One region of the Paenibacillus sp. JNU01 genome, then DNA from elsewhere that is predicted to be linked to it. Evidence: riboswitches for the same ligand, from Rfam matches in the RefSeq annotation. Region 1 holds a riboswitch; the other holds the start of a gene.
What was found. A riboswitch is a leader RNA that binds a small molecule or an ion and turns the genes downstream of it on or off. The one in region 1 is predicted to bind cyclic di-AMP.
Positions count from the first base shown of each region.

Region 2: linked by a shared signal. The riboswitch ahead of NLBNIHML_RS03785 (C40 family peptidase) and the one ahead of NLBNIHML_RS17940 (C40 family peptidase) in region 1 are both predicted to bind cyclic di-AMP.

Region 1 is NZ_CP169723.1:4,129,060-4,136,338, reverse strand. It holds gene NLBNIHML_RS17960 (transglycosylase domain-containing protein) at 1-289, shown strand, start outside; gene NLBNIHML_RS17955 (YwhD family protein) at 489-992, opposite strand; gene NLBNIHML_RS17950 (M1 family metallopeptidase) at 1,094-3,085, shown strand; gene NLBNIHML_RS17945 (hypothetical protein) at 3,096-3,947, shown strand; cyclic di-AMP (ydaO/yuaA leader) riboswitch at 4,193-4,330, shown strand; gene NLBNIHML_RS17940 (C40 family peptidase) at 4,334-4,804, shown strand; gene NLBNIHML_RS17935 (GNAT family N-acetyltransferase) at 5,159-5,653, shown strand; gene NLBNIHML_RS17930 (c-type cytochrome) at 5,804-6,163, shown strand; gene rbsK (ribokinase) at 6,238-7,221, opposite strand; gene NLBNIHML_RS17920 (4a-hydroxytetrahydrobiopterin dehydratase) at 7,267-7,279, opposite strand, start outside.
Region 2 is NZ_CP169723.1:935,918-943,196, forward strand. It holds gene NLBNIHML_RS03770 (metal-sensitive transcriptional regulator) at 1-100, opposite strand, end outside; gene NLBNIHML_RS03775 (multicopper oxidase family protein) at 250-1,839, shown strand; gene asnB (asparagine synthase (glutamine-hydrolyzing)) at 2,134-4,029, opposite strand; gene NLBNIHML_RS03785 (C40 family peptidase) at 4,240-4,713, opposite strand; cyclic di-AMP (ydaO/yuaA leader) riboswitch at 4,719-4,852, opposite strand; gene NLBNIHML_RS03790 (response regulator transcription factor) at 5,018-5,725, opposite strand; gene NLBNIHML_RS03795 (sensor histidine kinase) at 5,815-7,206, opposite strand.

The sequences.
Region 1 (7,279 bases):
CACAGAGCAGGCGCTTGCGAGCGTACCACCCAAAATTTTCACTGTTCCTGATCACGTCGTAAGTGTCTATATTGACCCGGAATCCGGCAAGCTGGCAGGCAACGGTTGCGAAGAGAAACGACTGGAAGTTTTTATTGATGGCACTGAACCCACAGAGGTCTGCCACGGTACGACGGATGATTCGGATCCTGGAGAAGATGAGAAGACCCGTGAGGTACAGAATCAACAAGGCATACAGGAAGAGAAACATTCCTGGTGGGGAGATTTCAAACGTTGGTGGGTAGAATGACGCAAATGCACGATGACTTAGTTGCGTCACCCGTAACCTCTCGTTATATTATGCATTTGGAAATTAACTTCGGATGAAAACTCATAATTATTCAGTTCGATGAATACAGATCATACACAAGCAAAAGACCCCAAACCGAACTTTACGGTCAAGGGTCCTTTTGCTTTTTTTGATTTTATACGGTGTTGAATGATTTGCCTTAAGCGAGTGCCTCTTTCAATTCTTCCGGAGAGGCATTCCACCATTCTTCGTTGTGTGAGATCAACAGCTTCTTGAGTGCAGCCCGATCATCCGGCCCCAGCTCATCCAGCATGAAACGGCGCTTCATGGCATAATCCATGCGATTCACATGTTCTGCCAGCAGTTTCCATCCACGTCTCGCTTCTGTATCGATCCACATCTCACATGCTGTTGCTCCACCATACAGCTGCCCCTCTTCCGTCCGATCCACAGCTACCCACACCAGCCATACTTGGCGTCCGTTGGGCACATCTTCACGATTCGTCGAGAACTTGATATTGCGCTCCACTTTACTCTTCGCATGCATCGCACCAATATCAATTTTGGCTTCGCCATTGTCAATAATGACCGGAGATAGGTTATTCAGATCAATGGAGCCTGCACCGAAGCCTTTATGCTTGCTCTTTGCACTAACGATATTCAAGGCAATCTGCTTTTTGCCGTTTTGCTCGTTTTGGTCCATGTTTATAGCCTCCAAGGGTTGATACAAATATTTTAACTAATAATCGGCCCATTGCAAACATATACATGCTGTAGATGCTTGTCAACGGGAGGTATTTATCGATGATTCCACGACGCGCCAAGAGCTGGCTCACCGCATCCCTGGCCCTGTGTGTGCTGGCCGGAGGGATATGGATCACTCTGGGTTATACTCACTCAACTCATTCCGAATTGCCAACACTTGCCCCGGAATCGGGCAAGCCTAAGGCAAAAGCCCCAACCCCAGCACCTCCAGAAAGTGTACAGACCCCTACTGCCGAAGTGTACAGCAACCGTGTTGTGGAATATCACATGGATGTAAAACTGGTCGAAGGGAACGTACTGGAAGGGACTCAGACGATTACTTGGACACATCCAGGTAAAAAAACCGTCAACGAGCTTTACTTTCATATGTATCCCAACGCCTTCTCTTCTGCTGACACCACCTTTATGAAGGAATCCGGCGGAAAGCTTCGGGGTGATGTCATGCCTACCAACGGTTATGGCTCCATGAATATTACCGAAATGAAAACGGAGGACGGGCTCTCTCTGCTGCACCGGATGCAGTATGTGCAACCAGATGACGGAAATATCAAGGACACCACCCTCATTAAAGTACGCTTACCCAAACCCGTCAAAGGCGGAGAAAGCATTACACTCCACACCCGCTTCCAAGTGAATCTGCCAAAGATTTTTGCCCGGATGGGAACTGCTGATGATTTTGTCATGGCAGGTCAATGGTTTCCCAAATTAAGTGCCTATGAACCTGTGGGCAGGCGCGGACGGACAACGGAAGGTTGGAATCTGCACCAATACCATGGCAATTCAGAGTTTTACGCCGACTTCGGTATATATAGTGTGCGTATTCGGGTGCCTGAAACATACAAAGTTGCCGCTACCGGATTTCCGACACAACAAGCCGTGGTGAAGAACGGAGAAAAAGTCTATCAATTCTATGCCGATGATGTGCATGATTTCGCCTGGGCAGCTTCACCGGATTTTGTCTACGCCGAGGAACCCTTCTCTGCACCCAATGTGCCTGGTGTACGAATCAAATTATATTTGGATCCTGCTCATCAGGATCTGAAGGAACGTTATTTCTACGCCGCGAAGGCCGCTCTATCCAATTATAGCAAATGGTTTGGCCCGTATCCTTATGCTACCTTATCCATCGTTGTTCCACCCAAAGCGGGGAACGGTGCTGGAGGTATGGAATACCCTACGCTGGTAACGGCCTTTGGAGCCGATGACACTACTCCAGGTTATGACCTGGAACGTACCGTAGTCCACGAGATCGGACACCAGTACTTCTACGGCATGGTTGCCAGCAACGAATTCGAGGAAGCCTGGCTGGATGAGGGGTTCACCTCTTATGCAGAAGACAAATTGATGGAGCAGGAATACGGATTGATTCCGAATCTGCCGGTACAATCGGGCCTGATTACGTCTCCTTCATCCTTAACACAAGAATCCTGGAAGTTCGATTCACAGAATGAGTATGCAGCCAATGTCTACACACGTGGCAAGCTTGTATTGCTTGGTATTGAACATCAAGTCGGCACAAAAAAGATGGAACGCATTCTCTCTACCTATGTGAAGAAGTACCGCTTCAAACATCCCACTTCGGCAGATTTTCAGAACGTTGTGGAACAAGTGACCCGCACGTCCTGGTCTGATTATTTTGACCAATACGTCTACGGTAATGGAATGGCTGACTTTGCTGTAGAGAAGATTCGTGTTACGCCTGTACAGAAAGACGGTCAAACATGGTACGAGTCATCCGTGACGATCGTCAAAAAAGGCAGTGATTACAACGCCGTTCCTGTTCGCATTGCTTTTGAAGACGGACATACCCTCACCAAGCAATGGGATGGCATAGAAGATCGAATTACCTATAAATTAACGCACACATCCCCCGTAGCCTGGGCCATGACCGATCCCCTGTACACGATCGTGCTGGAGAACCGCCATATGAACAATTTCCTAAAATCCGGACTGGATGAGCAGACGAAGTCCCGCTGGAGCATGAGTGTAACCAAACTAATAGAAGCCATATTCGGAGGTCTGTCATGGTGAGGTGGATACGGTGAAAGCGAAAATACGTGAAGGCTGGTTTCTCGTCCGTCAGCATATGTTCATTGCGGCACTCTTATTTCTTTATCAACTCATTTGGGGATATTTCTTCTATCGAATGGTACAATCGGCAGTCATCCCACTCCTCCTGCGCTATCCAGATTCTGATGCCGGGGAACTGAGTACACTTTTGTTCAAAATGGAAAGCCAACTTAACCTATCTACCCATCCGGAGGTTCATCGTTATCTATGGATTCTGGGGGGCATGCTGCTGGTTCGCATGTTGATCAGCCCCCTTATTCAGGCAGGACTGCTCTACTCACTTCAGCACTTTAATTCTACAGAAGAGCGCATCCCATTCGTCCGTGGAATCAAAAAACTGTGGAAACCGATGCTGCTGCTGCACACCATACGTACATTATTGATACTTCTGCCCGCCTACTGGCTCATACCGAAGCTCTACTCGATCCTCATGGACGGATTTCATTCCCTTCAATTACTTTTGCCTGGTATACCTTATGTTGCTGCCTGGATTGTATATGGATGGGTCATCCACCATGTCATGCTCTACATGCAGTTCGGTGTGTCGGCACCAGAAGGAGAAGGCGGGGCTCACGGCACCCTCAAAGCACTCTGGATTGCACTGCGTCATCTCATCGCCGTTATCGGCATTGCTCTCCTGCTGGGCGGAGTCCACTTACTCGTCTTTGGGGCATTCACTTCAGCCTCATGGTTATTAACGGGACTTACCGGACTTATACTACAGCAGACGTATCCACTTGCCAGATGTCTATTGAGTCTGTGGAAAATATGCAGCCATTTCCGATTGTGGCAGTCCAAAGTATCCAAAGGTGAGAGCATTTAGTTTAAAAATTGTTACCATCACATGTTAAACTCATGGCCTGCTATGTACTTATAAATAGGCAAACCTCAACCTTTCCCCGTCAAAGGTCGAGGTTTTTTTTGCTAATTTTGTTGCTAAACGTTGCCAAAGACGTACTCCTCTGTTACAATAATCGCAGTGAGTTTTTAGTAACAACTTTGTAATCTTTACATTCATATTTGTAACTACTTAAAATTAAATCGTCATTTCTTGATTTCGCAGGTGCATAACTAGCATAGCCAAATTCCTGGCACCTGGGAAGCGGGGGAACCAGTTATGGGTGAATTGATCTTGCTACAGAGGGATCATAGGGGACCTTCAACCGAATCCTTAAGCTAACCTCGCAGGCGTTGGAAGGGGAATATCTCTTGTTCAAGAAGAAATTAACCGCAGCTGTACTTAGCATCACATTCGCATTATCGCTTGGTGCAGGTAGCGCATTCGCAGATTCAAAAATGGATAAAGTAATTGATTCAGCAATGGGAACTACATACAAAAGTGGGGGAACAACGCTTAACGGCTTTGACTGCTCCGGATTTACACGGTATGTATTCGACAAATTGGGTATTGATTTGGCACGCCAATCCAGTTCCCAATTCGACATGGGCGATTCCGTATCCCGCATGGAAATGAGAGCTGGCGATCTGGTATTCTTTAATACTACAGGTAAAGGCGTATCCCATGTAGGAATCTTTGTAGGGGATGGAAAGTTCGCACACTCTTCTTCTTCCAAAGGTGTTACGATCAGTGCATTGAGTGAAAGCTATTGGGCCAATCGTTATGTTGGCGCTAAACGGATTATGAGCACGGACGCGTATGAATCACTGGCCCTTGACTAGGGACAAGCTGAGCAACATGATACTGTAACCATGAACCATACTGTAACGAAGCAAGAAGCATAACAGAACCGCCCGGTACATTCTCCGCAGGAATGTATCCGGCGGTTTTTTTGTGCTTCCATCCTGATTCATATTGCAAGTTACGCTCGGGGCTATCCTGCAACATCAACAGGCTCATTTTGTGCTCGTTCGTCCGTGCCCTTATGATGTTTTTACCCATCCTGTTATAATATAAACGGAATTACCGGAACTTTTGTTTCATATTTTTTTCTGGTAAGAGAGACTTGCTAAATGAATATCTCTTTTGTAGAGTGGACAGAGAGTTCTGTTTCAAGGAAAGGAGCATGCAGGTGTATGAAGGAAGCCCCCGTAACGTTTCACGTTGTACCCATGCGAGAAGAACATGCGGAGCTCATCTGCAGTTGGCAGTATGATCCGCCTTACAATATCTACAGCTGGCTCCCCTGGGAGCAGATGAAAGCGCTGGAAGTGGAATTCGGAGATGCACAGCTGCGGCAGGAGCAATATGCGATTGTCCTGGATCAGAACGATCGTATATGTGGATTTGCTCAATACTTCCCACTTCAAGGGGTAACCCGGATTGGCCTCGGCATGCATCCAGAGCTGTGTGGTCAGGGGCAAGGGACAGCTTTTGTCACGGCCATTGTACAGGAAGCCATTCGCCGAAATCCGATGAATGAGATCGATCTGGAAGTGCTCACTTGGAATGCTCGTGCCATTCAAGTCTATCTAAAGAGTGGATTTGTCACCCAGGATACATACGAACGACAGACCCCAAGCGGCTTGAAGCCCTTTCACTGTATGGTTTATGAAGGGCCTCGTGATTAAAATCCATTGCAAAACAACCAAATTTGCGCCTTGTTATGTGATTAGTTCAAAAATTTCCCACAAAATGCTATGATGTCAGTACAGGTTCCGTTATAATGATATGGATAGTTTCAGGTTAGATGATCTTTCATTCTGGAGGGGACATAAGGGATGCACAAATGGATCATGAGCGGAGTATTTTTTGCAGCATGCGCTTTAGCTATTGTTTTAATGTTTACGCTTCCAGGGAAAGAAGAAGTGGCTGAAGAAGCCAAGCCTACCATGCCGGAAGTCACATTGGATGCCGGACAGGCTGAAGCACTGGTCAAAGCCAATTGTATCTCCTGTCACGGGGATCAGCTTCAGGGTGGCGTAGGACCTGCTCTAGCAAACATCGGCAGCCAGGATGATCTGGAGAAGATCTACACTACGATTGTCAAAGGTAAAGGTGGCGGTATGCCTTCCTTCAAGGGCAAACTGCAGGATGAAGAGATTGCTAATATCGCCATGTGGCTGTCAGAGAAGAAGTAATCTCTGCACACACATAACAAAGAGGCCCTTAATCCCCTTTTGGGAGAATAAGAGCCTCTTTGTTATGCTATTGATTAGGCATCTGCCGCATGCTCGGCCAGAAAGGCCTCCACTTCACGTGCGGACGGCATCCCGGACTGGGCGCCGAGCTTCGTCACGGATAACGCGGCCGCACCCATGGCAAAGCCTACGGCCGCGTCCAACGTCTCACCGCGCGCGAGGGCTACCGCCAACGCGCCGTTGAAGCAATCGCCAGCGCCGGTCGTATCGACGGCGCTTACGGCGTAGCCGGGCGCACGGCATGCGCCGGCACGCCCTGCCTGTACGCGGCCACCAGGCGCCGCCGCGTACACAGCCCCCTCGGGGCCGAGCGTCGTGACGACAGCGGCCCCGAGGGATGCGGCGAGCTCTGCGACCGCCGCATCCAGGTCTTCCGGCCGGAGATGATCCCGGCCGGTCAGCACGGCAAGCTCACTGCGGTTCGGCGTGACAACGTCCACGCACCGCAGGAGCTCCTGGGGCAGACCCGGCACCGCGGGAGCCGGGTTGAGCACTACCAGTGCGCTGCCTTCAGCCGCCAGTTGGGCGGCGCGGGTAACCGCTGGCAGCGGGATCTCCAGCTGTAGCAGCACCGCTGCGGCTGCAGTCAGGCTTTTTACCGTATCCGCTTCTTCCAGCATCTCAGGCACTACTTGCCCGTTCGCACCAGGAATAACGATAATCCGGTTGTCTCCCCGAGAGAGCCAGATGGAAGCTGTCCCTGTAACCGTGTCTTCCAATCTGCGAACCTGCGAGACATCTGCACCACTTTCCGTCAGACTGTGCAGCAGACGTTCGCCAAAACTATCCGATCCCACCGCACCAATCATTGTGGTCTGTCCACCCAGACGCGCAGCAGCGACAGCTTGATTTGCGCCTTTGCCGCCAGCGAGATAGTGGAGTTCCTCACCGCTCACTGTCTCTCCCTCTTCCGGAATCGTATCTGTCTTCACCACGAGATCCATATTGAGACTGCCTACGACAGCAATAAGAGGTTGTTCCTGATTATAGTCTGACATGTATGGGTTCACTCACTTCCGACCGCGCGATAATAACCAACTTCGTTATTCCGACCTC
Region 2 (7,279 bases), 3.2 Mb from region 1:
TGTTAAGTCGGTTAATTAAATTATTCTTTGTTTTCTCAGAATGATGGCTCCTGCGTTCTTCCGTGTTGCATGACTCATGCTCTTGAATTAGGTCTCCCATTTTCCGATCACTCCTCATTATTTTATCTTATATTATACTATAGCCCCCCTATACTATACAAAATGAAATTCATCTACATTATTTCTACATATATTTTCTATACTATTATCGTTATTACCAATCAAATACAAAACGGTGGAGGAAAGAATATGAAATTGATGCTTTTAAAGAGGTTTATCGTAATTGGTTCTTTAGCTATTCTCGCTACGGGATGTACTAATGCGATTAAAAATAATGCAATGGAAGGAATGGATCATTCAAACACGAATAATCCTACTTCGGCTGGTTCCAGTCCTGTGAAATTCACATCTAGTACTCCAGTGGTAAATGGCAAAGAATTTACGATCACCGCACAAGAGAGCAATCTTGAAGTTTCCAAAGGTAAGATATTACCTGTTTGGACTTTCAACAATTCTGTCCCCGGACCTCAAATCCGTGTAAAGGTTGGAGACAACGTAAAAATCAATCTAAAAAATGAGTTGAATCAGCCTGTCTCCATTCATTGGCACGGCTACCCCGTTCCGAATAACATGGATGGCATTCCTGGCGTTACACAAGATGCCGTTGAACCAGGTAAAACATTTACGTATACGTTCAAAGCTAATGTACCAGGTACCTATTGGTATCATTCTCATCAAGACAGTGTAAACCAAGTGGATAAAGGCTTGTACGGTTCCCTTGTTGTTGAGGAACTGAAAAATGACTATGACCGGGACTATACTCTCATGTTAGATGAATGGATGAGTTCCAGCGACATGAATACGAGTGATTCCGACAATATGGGTATGAAAGAGATGAATCATAATGAAATGAATATGTCCGGATCGGATATGAACATGGACGAGAACACTACGGGTATGGGCGGACATGATATGAGCATGTATGACCTATACACGATAAACGGGAAATCAGGTACTGCCATTGATAAACTCATGGTTAAAGAGGGCGATAAAGTTAGAATTCGCTTAATTAATGCAGGATACATCAGTCATCAAATGCACTTACATGGCCACAATTTTAAAGTAATAGCGTCGGATGGACAGCCCATAAATGAACCCGAGATGATAAAAGATCAATTACTTTCTATAGCTCCTGGAGAACGTTATGATATTGAATTTACAGCGGATAATCCAGGCTCCTGGCTACTTGAAGAACATGGAATTGAGTCGCCGAAACAAAATATGAAAGCCGTTATCCAATACGAAGGTTCAAAAGTTCAAAATGACAATTCCAATGCTTCAGCTACGCTTCCTGTGTTTGACTTCGAAAAGTATGGTAACATGTCAGATTCATTATTTTCGTTGAATCAGATATTTGATCAAAACGTGACAATGAATTTAAATACAGAAATGAAAGATGGAGAAATGGTGTACACCATAAACGAAAAGGTATTTCCGGATACAGATGTCATAAAAGTCCAGAAAGGTGACAAGGTCAAAGTTACTTTTGTGAATCAGTCCAAAACGGATGACCATCCTATGCATCTCCATGGACAGTTTTTCCAAGTGCTAAGTAAAAATGGTCAATCCTATCAGGGATCAACGATCATAAAAGATACACTAAATGTTAAACCAGGGGAAACTTATGTTGTTGCTTTTGAAGCCGATAACCCTGGAAATTGGATGTTCCATTGCCATGACTTGCATCATGCTTCCGCGGGAATGGTAACGGAAGTCATGTATACAGATTATGAAAGTAACTATACACCTGATCCGAGTGTGGAGAACGTAGCGGAATAAATAAGTAGCATTGATTTACTCTTTATTAAGATCTGCTAATAATACGTTAAAAGATAAACAGAAGAAATTATAATGCGGCGATCTTTCCCGGAATGTAACCGAGGATTGGTTGCCGCATTTTTTTAGAAACACCTTAATTGTAAAAAAGCGATACTGTTCCGCTTAAATGCATATCATTCTCTTCTATTAGCTAGCATACCAAAATCCCCCAGGTATAGAGAACTCATTAAAATGAACTCTAATCCGAGGGGACGATATTTCAGAACTATATTGGCGACGTTACTGACTTTTTTATTACAATATCATTCTATTGGAAGATGGACCTGAAAAGGAATACGCACGATCTTCAATATATATTTGATGCCATAAGATAAATACAAGAATGGTCCACAATTTACGGCTTGCATCCAATTTCCCTTCCTTATGGATCTCAAGTAGCTGCAATACATACGTTTTATTGATCCATTGATCTACGTCTGCTGTCATAATCAGATTCCTAGCCCATGAATACCATTCACTTTTTAACCATACTCTCGTTGGGACAGGAAAACCTAATTTTTTTCGTTGCTGTACATCAGGTGGAACCACATCTTTCATAGCATCACGGAGTAATAATTTAGTTGCTGTGGGTGTAACTTTATACTTTGTAGGGATGGTAGCAGCTAATTCAAATACTTTGGTATCTACAAAGGGAACGCGAAGTTCCAAGGAATTTGCCATCGACATTTTGTCTGCTTTCATTAGGATATTCCCACGTAGCCACGTATGAATATCAATATACTGCATCTGTGTGACTTCATCATATAACTTCGCTTGTTCATAAAGTGGCTTAGTCACCTGCTGGGTTGGTTTACATACTCCCTGCTCCGATAACCATGGTGCTAATACCTTACTTTTTTCATGATCCATAAAAATCTTCGCATTTCCAAAGTAACGTTCTTGCAGAATAAGACTCCCTCTTTCCAAGAATCCTTTGCCTTTCATGCCGGTAGGCATTAATCTTCCAAGATGTCCTGCAAGACTTCTCCATGGACCTGGAAGACCCTGAAACATGCGGAGAGCATAGGGTTCCCGATAAATGTTGTAGCCACCAAAAAATTCATCTGCACCTTCACCTGAAAATGCCATCTTAACATGCTGACTAGCCAACTTCGATACAAAGTAGAGACCCACGGCTGATGGGTCTGCTACTGGCTCATCCATATGCCATATTAGAGAAGGTAGTATATCTATATAGTCGCGGGCATTAATCCGAATTTCATGATGCTCAGTCCCTAAATAGGCTGCTGTCTTCCTAGCATCATCCAATTCACTATAGCCCGGCATATCAAATCCAACGCTGAATGTTTGGGTTGGCTCCAAGCGATGAAGTAAACCAACTAAACTGCTTGAATCAATACCACCCGATAAGAATGCTCCCCTAGGGACATCTGAGTTCTTATGAATACGAACAGATTCCGTTATTACTGATCGTGTTTCCTCTACTAAATCGGAATACGACCTACTTTCATGGGGCTCAAACTTCACTTCGTAATACGGTCTGATGGTCATTCCATTATTCTGTACAATCAAATAATGGCCTGCTTTCAGTTTATGGATCTCTTTGAACATCGTTAGAGGTTCAGGTACATATTGAAATGTGAGATACTGATAAAGAGCATTTTCATCCACTTCCCTATCAATCCTACCTGAAGCCAGCAACGTTTTAATTTCAGAGCCAATCATGTATCCGGAGGCGGTCTCACTGTAATAAACAGGCTTGATTCCGAAATGATCCCGTGCCGCAAATAAAAGATCACTCCTTTGATCCCATATGGTGAACCCAAACATGCCTCGTAAATAGTTGACACATTTAATTCCAACGTCCTCATAAAGCCTCAGTAATACTTCGGTATCGGAATCTGTATAAAATGTATACCCCTTCTGACTCAACCAATCCCTCAACTCTTTATAATTATAAATCTCTCCATTGAATACCAACCAAATATCTTTGTTCTCATTGGTCATGGGCTGTGCCCCGTGCTCAATATCCAGTATACTTAGTCTCCTAAAACCCAGACCGATATGATCATGGATATATATCCCTTCATCATCTGGGCCACGATGAGCTATGGAGTCGGTCATATGTTGCAGAATGTTTGCATCTACTGGCATACGATATTTGTTATATAAACTTACAAATCCACACATAGGGCTATTCTCCTCTAATCAATATAAGATTAGTTTAGCTTTTATGTATGTGGAATCTGTGAAAGATTACCGTCCATATCATAAATCACAGTTTAGATAAGTTATTTACTTATTTATTAGTTTAGTTCACTGGAGAATGGTTCTATCTGTTCGAGGCAAGTTGCTAAACAAAATGGACAAACCCGTGAATTACCCACGGGCTTGTCCATTTTAATGACTATCGTTAACCATTTTAAGATAGTTCTGCTCGCTAACCACTCTACGAGCTGTTACATATTTGGTTTTATAATAACTTTCAGATAAGCTACTAATTCGAACACCCTTACTGCTTGATGAATGTGCAAATTGATTGTTACCTACATAAATTCCCGCATGTGAAATGCTGCGACCATTCGTATTGAAGAAAACGAGATCCCCTGGGCGTAATTCTTCTTTCTCTACAAACGATCCCTTTGCTGCTTGCATACTAGAGGTGCGCGGCAAATCTAGTTTAAACTTATTAAAAACATACAGGATAAAACCGGAACAATCAAAACCAGATGTTGTTGTCCCACCATAAAGGTATGGCGTTCCAACCACTTCTTTTATTTCTTCTGTTAGCTTTGCCTGACTAGCAAATGCACCTGTTGCTGTGGAGGTAAATAAAACTGCTGCTCCAAGAACCGATAAAATGACTTTCTTCAAACTTTTGTTCCTCCCTTAGATGCCTACGGAGTTAGCTTAAGGATTCGGTTAAAGGCTCCCTATATTCTTTTCTTACAAGAATAATTCACCCAACAAATGGTTCCCCCGTTTTCAATACGAAATTCGGCAAAAATAGTTAAATATTTGTAACCTATAGAGTATTATATTGTTAAATTGTGTGGATTTAATGTGGAATTCTCGTATATCTTATTCTAAAAAAGAAACGACCGTCTCCTGCTGAAGTTAGGGAGCGATCGCTTCTTAGCACATGTTCTTTTTGTATTGCCGAATTCTAGTTATAAGTTCAAGGCTCCTCTACACTATACAACCACTTATACCCTATGCCCCAAACCGTTTGAATGGGGTTCTGTTCCAATCCAGCCAACTGCAACTTCTCCCGGATATTTTTCACATGGGTGTCTACGACTCGGTTATCCCCAAAAAAGTCACTTCCCCAGAGACGTTCAATGATTTCATCTCTAGAGAAAACTCTTTGTGGATTCTCGGCCAATATAAGCAATATATCAAGTTCTTTTTGGGTCAAATCCAGATTTGTGTCGAGTACCATAACCTGTCTTCGATCTGGATAAATAATCATGTCAGTATACATGATTTTTTTACCGATTTCTTTAAGGCTTAAAGACTGTGAAGAGCGTCGAACAAGCGCAAACAAGCGAGCAATGAGTTCATCAGAATTTACAGGTTTCACCATATAATCATCAGCACCGACACCTAACCCATGTACCTTATCCTTCACATCCCCTCGAGCTGTAAGCATCAATATAGGTGTTTCAGTAAACGATCTGATTTTTTCACAAAGATGCCATCCATCCATATCCGGCATCATAACGTCTAATAAAATGACATGATACGAATTTTTCTGAAGATAGGACAGTCCTTCGGTTCCATTATGAGCTTCCGTAATATCAAAACCCTCTTTAGTTAAATAAATTCGCAACAGATTTCTCATGTTCCATTCGTCATCAATAACTAATGCTTTCAATTTATTCATATGGTCATCCCATCCATTTCATTAATCTTTAGTAATATGCGGTTTCTGACCGTAAATTTGAACGATCATTAGCTCATTTGTTTCACATATTATATTTTGAAGCTGTGTGATTTTAATGAAGAAGAGGTGATGGACGGGAACATCACTTTAAATTGCGTCCCCTCTCCAATTTTACTTTCCACATGAATTGTTCCTCCTTGTTGTAAAACAAGACTTTGAACAATGGACAGCCCCAGTCCTGTTCCTCCATATGCCCGGGATCTGGATTTCTCAACCCGGTAAAAACGTTCAAATATATTGGGAAGTTCTTCTGTTGAAATTCCGGGTCCCGTATCGCAAATGCTTATTACAACCCCTTCTAATTCAGAAGTTAAAGAAACTTGAATATACCCCTCGGCTGTGTAACGAATGGCATTATCCAATAGATTCAAAATAATCTGTTCCAGTCGGTTAGAGTCTACAAAAATATGGGGTACGGGACTCAACTTACTTCGAATCGTAAGATCTTTTTCTTGGGCTTTTAATTGAACCTTATCTATAGACCTTTGAATAATCGAAGTGGGTTCTACAGACATCAGTTTCAAGTCAATTTTACCTTCTTCCATCTTAGACAATTCAAAGAGATCATTTATGATTACATTTAAACGTCGTGCTTCCTCAGAAATGATTTGTAGATATTTTTTCTTTTCTTCATCATTTTCCACAAGATCTTTAGCCAATATGTCTGCATACCCTTCCATATAAGTAATGGGTGTTTTCAATTCATGAGAGACGTTGGCAAAGAACTCCGAACGATTATCTCGATATTGTTTTAATTCTTTAGCGAGGTCGTTTATGGCTTGTGACAATGAACCAATCTCATCTTTAGTTTCCACAGGAATTTCAAGATTCAGTTCTCCTTTGGCAATTTGGCGAGTTGCACTTTCAATTTTTAATAATGGATTCGATAATCTTTTGGATAGAAAAAATATGCAACCCAACGCTAATAACAGTGCTCCAAATCCAGTGATAAACAGTAAATTTCTAATCGTTTGGATCGAATCTTTCATATTTTCTAGAGAACTAATCACGTAAATCCCTTTGACCGTTGGATTAGTGGTTACGGGGATACCATGAAGCAGGTAAAGTTCGTTATTAAAAGTGAATTCTCTTTCCACCTTCTTCCCTTCTAACAATTTGCGATTATCCCAGATATAGTTAGGATAAATGGAGGCGTCTGAAGTCTTTGATTCAATGAATCTTCCTTGTGAACTCAAGATGTACATCTGGACGCCTGTAAAATCAGCCATTTGTTCCGCACTGTTGCCTTGCTCCTCAAGCATAGTAGACAAATGTGCTGCTAACTCATTAGCTTCATCGTGTACCTTTGATGACAAAAAATTCGTGAATATGAGGTTAAGTACAATACTTAGCAATATTAAAATCCCAATAAACAAGCTGAAAATGGTAAAGCTAAGTTTTAAATGAATTTTATTCCACACCGAATATATCACCTTTTGAAATCATATTAGGAAAACAAAACAGTCGCCATTATGGCGACTCATAAAATTTATT